One region of the Streptomyces sp. NPDC002926 genome, then DNA from elsewhere that is predicted to be linked to it. Evidence: riboswitches for the same ligand, from Rfam matches in the RefSeq annotation. Region 1 holds a riboswitch; the other holds the start of a gene.
The links. A riboswitch is a leader RNA that binds a small molecule or an ion and turns the genes downstream of it on or off. The one in region 1 is predicted to bind cyclic di-AMP.
Positions count from the first base shown of each region.

Region 2: it holds a riboswitch for cyclic di-AMP, as region 1 does, so the genes downstream of both, ACWDZ6_RS14105 (M23 family metallopeptidase) here and ACWDZ6_RS28970 (M23 family metallopeptidase) in region 1, are expected to answer to the same signal.

Region 1 covers NZ_JBSFUK010000031.1:33,286-39,484, forward strand. The annotation lists gene ACWDZ6_RS28965 (alpha-galactosidase) at 1-1,524, shown strand, start outside; cyclic di-AMP (ydaO/yuaA leader) riboswitch at 1,941-2,114, shown strand; gene ACWDZ6_RS28970 (M23 family metallopeptidase) at 2,119-3,105, shown strand; gene ACWDZ6_RS28975 (SGNH/GDSL hydrolase family protein) at 3,276-4,067, shown strand; gene ACWDZ6_RS28980 (carbohydrate kinase family protein) at 4,594-5,475, opposite strand; gene ACWDZ6_RS28985 (TetR/AcrR family transcriptional regulator) at 5,614-6,199, opposite strand, start outside.
Region 2 covers NZ_JBSFUK010000006.1:107,739-113,937, forward strand. The annotation lists gene ACWDZ6_RS14095 (M16 family metallopeptidase) at 1-769, shown strand, start outside; gene ACWDZ6_RS14100 (M16 family metallopeptidase) at 787-2,154, shown strand; cyclic di-AMP (ydaO/yuaA leader) riboswitch at 2,368-2,529, shown strand; gene ACWDZ6_RS14105 (M23 family metallopeptidase) at 2,543-3,313, shown strand; gene ACWDZ6_RS14110 (GntR family transcriptional regulator) at 3,527-4,204, shown strand; gene ACWDZ6_RS14115 (HPr family phosphocarrier protein) at 4,381-4,662, opposite strand; gene ACWDZ6_RS14120 (bifunctional acetate--CoA ligase family protein/GNAT family N-acetyltransferase) at 4,825-6,199, shown strand, end outside.

The DNA of each region.
Region 1 (6,199 bases):
GTGCTGAGCAGCAGGCGCGGCCACACCGGCCACCAGCATCTGCCCTGGGTCGCGCTGGACGCGGAAGGGGCCACGGAGGAGCGGGGCGAGGTGTACGGCGTCGCCCTTGCCTGGTCCGGGTCCTGGCGGATCTCCGTGGCGCGGCTGCCCGACGGACTCGTACAGATAACAGGCGGGGCCGGCTACGACGACTCCGGGCTGCTGCGGCTCGCACCGGGCCAGTCGTACACCTCGCCCGTCTTCGCCGGACTGTGGAGCGAAGGAGGGTTCGGCGGAGCCAGCAGGGCCTGGCACGCCTGGCAGCTGGCGCATGTGATCCCGGACGCCCGGGCCGACCGGCCCGTGCTCTACAACTCCTGGGAGGCCACCGGCTTCGATATCTCCGAGAAGCAGCAGCGGGCGCTCGCGCAGCGGGCGGCGGCCCTGGGCGTCGAGCTCTTCGTGGTGGATGACGCCTGGTTCGGGCAGCGCACCAGCGACCGCGCCGGACTCGGCGACTGGACCCCCAACACCGAGCGTTTCCCGCGGGGACTGAAGCCGCTCGCCGACGAAGTGCACGCGCTGGGTATGCAGTTCGGGATCTGGGTCGAGCCGGAGATGGTCAACGCCGACAGCGATCTCTACCGCGCGCATCCCGACTGGGTCCAGCACCACCCGGGCCGGGCACGGACGGAGTTCCGCAACCAGCTCGTACTGAACCTCGCGCGCGAGGACGTACAGGCCTACCTCTGGGAGCAGTTGGACGGACTGCTCGCCGGCGCGCCCATCGACTATGTGAAATGGGACTTCAACCGCTGTTTCACGGATGCCGGCTGGCCCGGCGAGAGGTATCCGCAGAAGCTGTGGGTCGAGCATGTGCACGCGCTGTACGCGCTCCTCGACAGGCTGCGCGCCGCGCATCCCTCGGTCGCCTTCGAGTCCTGCTCGGGCGGCGGCGGCCGGATCGACCTCGGGATCCTCTCCCGCACCGATCAGGTGTGGACCTCCGACAACACCGATCCGCTGGACCGGCTCGCCATCCAGCAGGGCTTCACCCAGCTGCACCCGGTACGGGCCATGGCGGCCTGGGTGACCGACAGCCCCAACGTCCAGCTCAATGGCCGCGTGAGCACACTCCGGTTCCGCTTTGTGAGCGCCATGGCAGGAGTGCTCGGAGTCGGCGGCGATCTCACCGAGTGGAGCGCGGAGGAGCTCGCCGAGGCGCACGGCTGGGTGGAGCTCTACAAGAAGATCAGGCCTGTGGTGCAGCACGGCGAGCTGTACCGGCTGCGGGCGCCGGAGGGCGGACTGAGTGCCGTGCAGTACATACGAGGTGACGAGACAGTCGTCCTCGCCTGGCTCCAGGCGCAGCACTACGGCGAACAGCCGCCCAGGCTCAGGCTGCGCGGGCTCGATCCGGCAGCCGTGTACGAGTGCCCGGACTCGGGCGCTGCGCATCGCGGATCCCTGCTCCTGCACCAGGGGCTGCACACCGGGCTGAAGGGGGACATGGACGCCACGGTGATCCGGCTCCGGCGCCGCTGAGTCGGCGCGGCTGACAGGAGCGGCCCCGGCTGCAATGAATTCCGCCGGCTGCTCCGGCTCAATCCCCGACGAAATTCCGATGGGCGTGGCATGAATTGGGCGGTAAGGGGGGCCGCGGGCTATAAGCAGACCATTGCTATTAAATGCCTGTTATGTCCGAATTGGACGATTAGGCATAACGTGCCCTGTCTGTGGGGGAGAGGTGGCACGGTCCGTGAGCGGGATCATATTCGTGACGGTGCGCGACGGCGCGAGGAAGGTGAATTCCGTTGCCGGGGCGGACGGTGAAGATCATTGATTTACGGAGGGTGACGGGAATTTCGCGGTGATATCAGACGGATCATTGGCGGGCGAAAGCGACAGCTTGTCCCGGTCCACCCATTCGTTTACGGTCACGACCAATCCGGACGGACCGCCTAATCCTGCCGCCGTCCGGAATTCCACCCAACAACGTGCGGCAGGAGCGGGGGACCCAGGTAGTACGCCGATTCCGGACTTCCGGACGGCTTGGGGTGAAGTCGCGCAACTGCGCGGCCGGGCATCTCCAGCCCGAACCCGACAGCTCACCACGCCGGCGCCGGAGAGGAATTCGCCATGCCCAAGAAGGGCAAGCACCGTCGCCCCAAGGTCAGCCCGATCGCGCGCGGATTCGTCACCGCCGGTACGGGTGGCGCCGCCATCGCACTTCCGCTGATAGGCGCCACCGGCGCCCATGCGGCAGAAAAGGCCGCTCCGGCCGTGGCACCGGAAAAGACTGTGACCGCCGCCACATCCTCTCCTTTCTCCGCCGGGTCTGCCACCGCCCACGTGGCGCAGAAGAAGGCCACTCCCACCACCTACTCAGTCGTCCCCGGCGACTATCTGGCCAAGATCGCCGACGAGCACGATGTCCGCGGCGGCTGGAAGAAGCTGTACGCGGACAACCGGGAGCGGGTCGGCGACAACCCGTCGCTGATCCACCCCGGCCTCAAGCTCACCCTCGGCGCGAAGGCGAAGGCGAAGGCTCCGGAGAAGTCGCAGAGCCCGGCAGGCCCGGAGCGGTCCTCCTCGAAGCCGTCCTCGAAGCCGTCTTCGGACTCGGGCTCCTCGGACTCGGGCTCGGCCGTGCAGTCCTCCGCGCCGTCCTCGTCCGGCGACTCGGCGAGCAGCGGCGCCGCCACGCAGACCAGCGCCTCCGGCTTCACCGCCCCCGTCGACGGCGCGACCGTCATCACCCCGTACCACCTCGCCGGTGCCATGTGGGCCAGCGGTTACCACACCGGTCTCGACTTCGCGGCATCCTCCGGCACGACCGTCAAGGCCGTCGGCCAGGGCACTGTCGTCTCCGCCGGCTGGGCCGGTGCGTACGGCAACCAGATCGTCATCCAGCAGAGCGATGGCACCTACTCGCAGTACGCCCACCTCTCCTCCCTCGCCGTCTCCTCCGGCCAGAGCGTGAGCGGCGGCCAGCCGATCGGCCTCTCCGGCACCACCGGCAACTCCACCGGCCCGCACCTGCACTTCGAGATCCGCACCGGCCCCAGCTATGGCTCGGACATCGACCCGGTGGCCTACCTGCGTCAGCACGGCGTCTCCATCTGATCCGTCCGACGCGCGTCGTCGCCCGTCCTCCCCTCGTGCCGCCGCCCGCGGCGCGGGGGGAGTCGGCGTATTCCGGGTTGGACGAATCTTGACCGGTGGTCTATATCACCCCTCGTCAACCCCTCCTTACGGTCGCGTAGGTCACATCCGTAAGGGAAAAATGAGTTCTCGTGTCAGACGATTCGAGAACAGAGAACAGTGGCGTATTCGGGTCGTACGCGGCGATCGGTGACAGCTTCACCGAGGGCGTCGGCGACCCGGGCCCCGACGGGAGGTACGTCGGCTGGGCGGACCGGTTCGCGGTCCTGCTCGACGACCGGATGCCGGAGCACACCTTCCGGTACGCCAATCTCGCCGTACGCGGCCGTCTCCTCGACCAGATCGTCGAGGAACAGGTCCCGCGGGCAAAGGAACTCGCCCCGGATCTGGTGACCTTCTGCGCAGGCGGCAATGACATCATCCGGCCCGGCAGCAACCCCGACGACGTGGCCGAGCGCTTCGAGCGGGCCGTCGCCGACCTCACCGGCTCGGTCGGCACCGTCATGGTGACCACCGGCTTCGACACCCGTGGCGTGCCGGTACTGCGTCATCTGCGCGGCAAGATCGCCACGTACACCGCGCATGTACGGGCCATCGCCGACCGCTACGACTGCCCCGTACTCGACCTGTGGTCGCTCAAGTCCATCCAGGAAAGGCGGGCTTGGGACGCCGACCGGCTGCATCTGTCGCCCGAGGGCCACACCCGGGTCGCGCTGCGTGCCGCCCAGGTGCTCGGACTCGAGGTGCCCGCCGACCCCGACCAGGCGTGGCCGCCCCTGCCGCCGCGCGGACCGTTCGAGGTGCGCCGCGACGACATCAACTGGGCGCGTGAGCACCTGGTGCCGTGGATCGGACGACGGCTGCGCGGCGAGAGCTCCGGCGACCATGTCGAGGCCAAGCGCCCGGACCTGCTGCCTCTGTGACAGCGGAGGGCCGGGGCGTAGCGGGCCCGCCCCGGGTCACCGGGCGTACGGCCCTGGTCACCGGTGCCAACCGCGGGATCGGCTTCGCGGTCGCCACGGGGACTCGCCGGAGCCGGAGCGCGGCTGCTCCTCGGCCGCCCCTCGGCCCGGAGTGCGGTGCGGCCGCCGTCGAGCGGCTGCGCCGGCAGTGATCGCGCCGCCCCGCCGCCGCACCGGATCATCAACTTCGCGGTGCGCGCCTTCGGTTCGGACGCGGTTGGCCGCCGCCCTCCCGGGGCTGCGGGCCGCCGCCGACCCGGACGCGCGGGCCGGGGAGTGCCACGGCCCTTCCGGCCTCGGCTCCTTCGAAGGCGCGCCGAAGCGCACCACGTTCTCCGCGCGCGCAGGATCCCGCAGTCGGGCGCCGGCTGTGGCATGAGTCGGCGAGGCTGACAGGCCTCGCCTTTCCCGCCCCGTACGGCGACCGAGGCCGTAAGAGACTGAGGTCGTGTGACGGATGAGGCTCGGTGGCGTACGAACCGGTGCGTCAGGCCACGGCCGACGACAACAGTTCCTCCGGTCCGATCAGCGCCGTACTGCCCTCGCCTGTACAGGCATGGGCACCGGCCACCGCACCCAGTCTCGCGCTCTCCTCCAGATCGCGGCCCGACAGCTGCCCGTACAGAAAGCCGCAGACGTAGGCGTCACCCGCGCCGTTGGAGTCGACCACCGGAGCGGGCGGGACGACCGCCGGGACCGGGCGCGGGGTGCTTCCCCCGTCCCGGCTGAGGAGGTACGAGCCACCGGCACCCGCTGTCGCGACCACCGCCTGTGCCCGGCCGTCGCGCAGGATCTCCCGCATCACCGACGCTATCCGCTCGCCCGCGCCGGCAGCGCTGAGGAAGACCAGGTCCGAGCGGAGTGCGAACTCCTTCTGGTGGTCGGCCAGTCCGTCCCAGTCGTGCAGATCGGTGGAGACCGGCACGCCCAGGGCTTCGATGTCGTCGTAGAGGAACCGCGCGAAGTTCATGATCGAGAGATGGATGTGGCGAGCGCGACGCAGATGAGGGAGGTAGAAGTCGCGCGGCATCCGCAGCTCGCCGGGATCCCGGGCGTCGTAGAAGGACATCCGACGGCCGGCGGGGTCGACGAGGTTGACCGCGCGCCGCGTCCCCGCCGGTGAGATCAGAGGCTCGAAATTCACGCCTCCCGAGGCGAGTTGCTCCCTGACCTGGCGGCCCGGCCAGTCGTCGCCGATGTAATCGATGAGGGTGGCATTCAGCCCGAGGGCCCGGCAGCCCAGGGCCACATTGCCACCGGTGTGGCCCGGCCATTCACGGATCGGGCCGACGCCGACCGAATCCGCGAGCGGGACCGGCAGGGAGTCGACACGGACGACCGTGTCCACACCGCTGCCGCCGACCACCAGCACATCGTGCGGGAGGCGATCCGTCGGCTGTTCGGGCTGCTGGGACGTCTGATGCTGCGACTGGTGAGACACAGTTGCCCAGTATGGGGGCTGCGGGCCCTGGGCGTTCAGCCGTTCGGCGTTCAGGCGTTCAGGCGTTCAGCGTGCCGCGGCGGTCAGCGCGTCACGGTGGACGCCGAGCTCCCGGGCGAGCGCGTCGTCCGTCCACTGCAGCATCGCGGCGCGCGACAGCGACCCCGCGTACGAAGTCATCTGCACAGCGAGCCCGTCCAGGAATGCCGTCAGCCGCCAGGCCGTTGCCGCCGGGTCCTCGCACGGGAACTCGCCCGCCGCCGCACCCTCCGCGATGACCTCGGTCAGGGCGGCTTTCCACTGCTGGTCCAGATCGCGGGCGACGTCCCGCAGCGCCGGCTCGCGCAGCGCGGCCGCCCAGCCCTCGATCCACAGCCGCCAGCCCTTGGCCTGTCCGGTCGGCGCGTACCAGCGGACCGCGGCGCGCAGCCGGCGCAGTGCCGAGGTGCGGCGGCCCAGCAGTTTGCGCAGATGCGCGAGGTCACCGTCGGCGGCGTAGGTGAAGGCGGCCGCGACCAGCTTCTCCTTGGTCGAGAAGTGGTAGAGCACCAGGGCATTGCTCACACCGAGGGCCGACGCGACGTCGGCGATCCGCACGGCCGCCACACCGTGTTCCTCGATCTGTTCGACGGCAGCCCTCAGCAGCTCTTCC
Region 2 (6,199 bases), on a different contig from region 1:
TACGTACTACGCGCCGAACAACGCCGTGCTGTCGGTCGTCGGCGACATCGACCCGAAGCAGACGCTCGCCTGGATCGAGAATTACTTCGGCTCCATCCCGGCCCACGACGGCAAACAGCCCCCGCGCGACGGCTCCCTTCCGGAGACCATCGGCGAGCAGCTGCGCGAGGAGATCGTCGAGGAGGTCCCGGCCCGGGCGCTGATGGCCGCCTACCGCCTGCCGCACGACGGCACGCGCGAGTGCGATGCCGCTGACCTGGCGCTCACCGTCCTCGGCGGCGGTGAGTCCTCGAGGCTGCACAACCGCCTGGTGCGCCGTGACCAGACGGCCGTCGCGGCCGGCTTCGGTCTGCTGCGGCTGGCCGGTGCCCCCTCGCTGGGCTGGCTGGACGTCAAGACGTCCGGCGGTGTCGAGGTGCCGCAGATCGAGGCCGCGGTCGACGAGGAGCTGGCGCGGTTCGCCGCGGAAGGCCCCACGCCCGAGGAGATGGAGCGGGCGCAGGCCCAGTTGGAGCGCGAGTGGCTGGACCGGCTCGGCACGGTCGCAGGCCGCGCCGATGAACTGTGCCGGTACGCCGTGCTCTTCGGCGACCCGCAGCTGGCGCTGAGCGCCGTGCAGCGGGTGCTGGACGTCACCGCCGAAGAGGTGCAGGCGGTCGCCAAGGCCCGGTTGCGCCCGGACAACAGGGCGGTGCTGGTCTACGAGCCCCTCTCCGCGGACAACGGCGACAGCGACGAGAACGACGAGCACGAAGGGGCGGACCAGTGAGCGACGCTGCCGTGACCATGGAGTTCCACCCGCAGCCGACGGCCGGACCGGCCCGCCCCTGGGCGTTCCCGGCCCCCGAGCGCGGCACGCTGGACAACGGCCTCACCGTGCTGCGCTGCCATCGCCCCGGCCAGCAGGTGGTGGCCGTCGAGATCTGCCTCGACGCCCCGCTGGAGGCCGAGCCCGAGGGCATCGACGGCGTCGCCACGATCATGGCGCGCGCCCTGTCGGAAGGCACCGACAAGCACACCGCCGAGGAGTTCGCCGCCGAGCTGGAGCGCTGCGGCGCCACCCTCGACGCGCACGCCGACCACCCGGGTGTCCGCATCTCCCTGGAGGTGCCGGTCTCCCGGCTGCCGAAGGCGCTCGGCCTGCTCGCCGAGGCGCTGCGCGCGCCCGCCTTCGCCGACAACGAGGTGGAGCGGCTGGTACGCAACCGGCTGGACGAGATCCCGCACGAGACGGCCAACCCGGCCCGCCGTGCGGCCAAGGAGCTCTCCAAGCAGCTCTTCCCGGCCTCCCTGCGTATGTCGCGCCCCCGCCAGGGCACGGAGGAGACCGTGGCCCGGATCGACTCCGCGGCCGTGCGCGCCTTCTACGAGGCGTACGTCCGGCCGGCCACGGCCACCACGGTGATCGTCGGCGACCTCACCGGAGTCGACCTTGACGCCGTGCTCGCCGAGACCCTCGGCACCTGGACCGGCAACAGCGCCGATGCCCGTCCCGTACCGCCGATCACCGCCGACGACACCGGCCGTGTGGTCATCGTGGACCGCCCCGGCGCCGTCCAGACACAGCTGCTGATCGGCCGCATCGGCCCGGACCGCCATGACCGCGTCTGGCCGGCCCAGGTGCTCGGGGCGTACTGCCTGGGCGGCACCCTCACCTCGCGCCTCGACCGCGTGCTGCGCGAGGAGAAGGGCTACACCTACGGCGTACGGGCCTTCGGCCAGGTGCTGCGCTCCGCTCCCGACGGGTCGGGCGCGGCGATGCTCGCCATCAGCGGCTCGGTGGACACCCCGAACACCGGACCGGCGCTGGACGACCTCTGGAAGGTGCTGCGTACGCTCGCGGACGGGGGTCTGACCGACGCCGAGCGCGATGTTGCCGTGCAGAACCTGGTGGGTGTCGCCCCGCTGAAGTTCGAGACAGCCGCCTCCGTCGCGGGCACGCTCGCCGACCAGGTCGAGCAGTTCCTCCCGGACGACTACCAGGCGCAGTTGTACGTGCGCCTGGCCGAGACCGGCACCGTCGAGGCGACGGCCGCGGCCGTCAGCGCCTTCCCGGTGGACCGACTTGTCACGGTGCTTGTCGGCGATGCCTCGCAGATCGAGGAGCCGGTCAGGGCGCTCGGCATCGGCGAAGTGACGGTTGTCACAGGCTGATTGGGCTTATCCGGCAAACAATTCAAAACAGGCAAACGGAACCCCGGCCTCCCTGGTGATGCCGGGGTTCTGCTTTATGCCCGTTTTATTGGAGAGCCTGCCTGTCTGGCCTGTGGCATGCGCTACAAAAAGAGCTGTCTGTTTGGTGATTGAAAGACGGCCCGCCTAGCGTCGGTCCGGCTGTCCGCCGTAGCCCGCCGCATCCGCGGCATCGGACAGTCATCGCCGAGTCCCCGTCAGGCGCGAGCCTGGGGAGCCGGGGACCCACTCAGTCCCTGGGGTGAATCGGGCGCCTTCGCACCTGCGGAGGGGCCTGTAGGAGACCTTCCTGCTCCGAACCCGTCAGCTAACCCGGTAGGCGAGAAGGAAGGAAAGGACCAGCCACTTCATGGCGTTCACCCGTGCCACCGGGAAGCACCGTGCCCCGAGCCGAATGACGCGCAAGAAGGCGAACATCGCCGGCGTCGCCGCTCTCGCCACCACCGGCGTCATCGGAACCCTCGCTTCCCCGGCACTCGCCGCCGACACCGGCGCCGCCACCGTCGAGGACACCGGCCTGACCCAGATCGTGGCCGCCGACTCCCTCGCCGAGCAGATCGCCGACCAGGCCGCCGCTCAGAAGCAGGAGGCCGCCGAGGCCGTCGCCAAGGCGAAGGCCGAGGCCGAGGCGAAGCGGAAGGCCGAGGCCCGCGCCAAGGAGGCCCGTGAGGCCAAGGAGCGCGCCGCGCGGGCCGCCGAGCGCAAGCGCCTCAACTCCTTCGTGGCCCCGATCTCTCACTCGTACGTCTCCACGGGCTACAAGACCGGCGGCGCCATCTGGTCCTCCGGCAGCCACACCGGCATCGACTTCCACGCCGCGTCCGGCACGACCGTGCACGCGGTCGGCTCCGGCACCGTCGTCGAGGCCGGCTGGGGCGGCGCGTACGGGAACAACATCGTGATCAAGATGAAGGACGGCTCGTACACGCAGTACGGCCACCTCTCGTCCATCGGCGTCTCGGTCGGCCAGTCGGTGACCCCGGGCCAGCAGATCGGCCTCTCCGGCGCGACCGGCAACACCACTGGACCGCACCTCCACTTCGAGGCCCGCACCAGCCCCGAGTACGGCTCCGACATCAACCCGGTCGCGTACCTGCGCGCGCACGGCGTCAGCGTCTGACCCGACGGCGGGGCCGCTGTCCGGTCCCACGTGCTTCCCGAAGGCCCCGGCTCACCGCCGGGGCCTTCGGTGTTTGCCCGCTCCGCCGGAGTTCTGGCCAAAAGATATCCATGGATTCCGGTCTCCCATCGGAAAATCCCGCGCATTGCAATAGAGTCACTGAACAGACGTCAGTCGGCTGCGTTTCGCGCGGATTAAAGCGGAGGTTCGGTCATGCGCATTCCCGCGCACTCGGTATGCACGGCGATCCGCGACGACATCGTCTCCGGTGTATTCGAGCGCGGCAGCCGGCTCACCGAGGAGCAGCTGGCGCGCCGCTACGGCGTCTCCCGGGTCCCGGTGCGCGAAGCTCTGCGCACGCTGGAGTCCGAGGGCTTCGTCACCACCCGCCGCCACGCCGGCGCCTGTGTCGCCGAGCCCACCGAGCAGGAGGCCGCCGACCTCCTGGAGATCCGGATGCTGCTCGAGCCCATGGGTGCGGCGCGCGCCGCCCAGCGGCGCACCGAGGCACATCTGAAGGTGCTGCGGGGCCTGGTCAGGCTGGGTCAGGAGCGGGCCCGCCGTGGTCAGGGCGAGGACCTGCGGTCACTGGGCGGCTGGTTCCACGAGACGCTCGCCCAGGCCTCCGGCAGTCCGGGCCTGATCGCTCTGCTCACCCAGCTGCGGCACAAGATCGCCTGGATGTACACCGTCGAGCAGCCGGCCACGCCCGTCGAGTCCTGGATCGAGCACGGCGCGATCGTGGACGCGGTGGCGCGCGGCGACGCGGAACGGGCGCGAGGGCTGACGGCCGTGCACGCCGAACGGGCCGCCGCCGCGCACCGGCTGCGCCGTCCCGAGCGCGTGAGGACTTCGCAACATGCCGTAAACATCGCGAGTGCCCGCCATTAACAGGCGCGCCGTATACAAAGGATAGATATTCGCGGGGCTTCTTTTCTGCTGCCCATATTCAAGCGTCGGGCCGCGGAAATCAACGGCCAGAAAAACTGCGTCCGGAAAAGACGAAGCCGCGATATCCGAGAATCCGGGACACCGCGGCTTTGCCGTGGGTAATGGGCCTGTTCGGCTCAGACGGTTTCGGGAAGCTCTTCGAGACCCTCGGCGACAAGTCGGGCGAGACGGTCCAGCGCGGCGTCGGAGCCCTCGGCCTCGGAAGCGAGCACGATCTCCTCGCCCCCCTGGGCGCCCAGGCCGAGCACCGCGAGCATCGAGGCGGCGTTGACCGGGGTGCCGTCCGCCTTGGCGATCGTCACGGGGACGCCGGCGGCCGTGGCGGCACGGACGAAGATGGAAGCGGGGCGGGCGTGAAGGCCCTCGGCCCAGCCGACATTGACGCGGCGCTCAGCCATGGTGTTGCCCTTCAAGTCTTAGCGGTTGTCTAGACCAGTCTCTCATGTGTTGCTGCGTTGCTCGCACCGGCCCCGGACCCGGGATCGGCCGCCGGTCGGCTTCCTCAGACTGCCCCGCGGCAACCTCCTCCGCGACCCGTGAGTGAGCCGTACGCTTTCCCCATGCAGACCTCGTCGGATCACGCCTACCCCGACCACTGGGAAGCAGACGTGGTGCTGCGCGACGGCGGTATCGCGCGTATCAGGCCCATCACCACCGAGGACGCCGACCGTCTGGTCAGCTTCTACGAGCAGGTCTCCGACGAGTCGAAGTACTACCGCTTCTTCGCGCCCTACCCCCGGCTCTCCGCCAAGGACGTGCATCGCTTCACCCATCACGACTACGTGGACCGGGTGGGTCTCGCGGTCACGGTGGGCGGCGAGTTCATCGCCACCGTCCGCTACGACCGGATCAATGGACAGGGCCGGCCCGCGAGCGCCCCCGCCGACGAGGCCGAGGTCGCCTTTCTCGTCCAGGACGCCCACCAGGGGCGCGGCGTGGCATCCGCCATGCTCGAGCACATCGCCGCGGTCGCCCGCGAACGCGGCATCAGGCGCTTCGCCGCCGAGGTGCTGCCCGCCAACAATAAAATGATCAAGGTGTTCCGGGACGCCGGCTATACCCAGAAGCGCAGCTTCGAGGACGGCTCCGTCCATCTCACCCTCGACCTCGAACCGACCGAGGAGTCCCTGGCCGTCCAGCGCGGCCGCGAGCAGCGCGCGGAGGCCCGCTCTGTGCAGCGCCTCCTCGCGCCCGGTTCGGTCGCAGTCATCGGCACCGGCCGCACGCCCGGCGGCGTGGGCCGCACCGTCCTGCGCAACCTCCTCGACGCCGGATACACGGGACGCACCTACGCCGTGAACCGCGCCTTTCCCGGGGATCAGACCGAGGTGGACGGCGTCCCGGCCCACCGCTCCGTCGGCGAGATAGAGGAGACCGTCGACCTGGCGGTCGTGGCCGTCCCGGCGGAGCGGGTGCCCGAAGTGGTCGCCGACTGCGGTGAGCACGGCGTCCAGGGCCTGGTCGTTCTCACCGCCGGATACGCCGAGAGCGGGGCCGCCGGACGGGAGCGCCAGCGCGAACTGGTGCGGCAGGCCCGCTCGTACGGGATGCGCATCATCGGCCCGAACTCCTTCGGCATCATCAGCACCAGCGACAGCGTCCGCCTCAATGCCTCGCTGGCCCCCCAGTCCCCGGCGGCCGGCCGCATCGGCCTGTTCACCCAGTCCGGCGCCATCGGCATCGCACTGCTCGCCGGCCTGCACCGGCGCGGGGCCGGGCTCTCCTCCTTCATCTCGTCGGGCAACCGCGCGGATGTTTCCGGCAACGACTTTCTGCAGTACTGGTACGAGGACCCGGACACCGATGTGGTCCTGCTGTACCTCGAATCGATCGGCAACCCGCGCAAGTTCACCCGCCTGGCCCGGCGTACGGCGGCGGTGAAACCGGTGGTCGTGGTGAAGGGCGCCCGGCACAGCGGCAGTGAGCCGCCCGGAC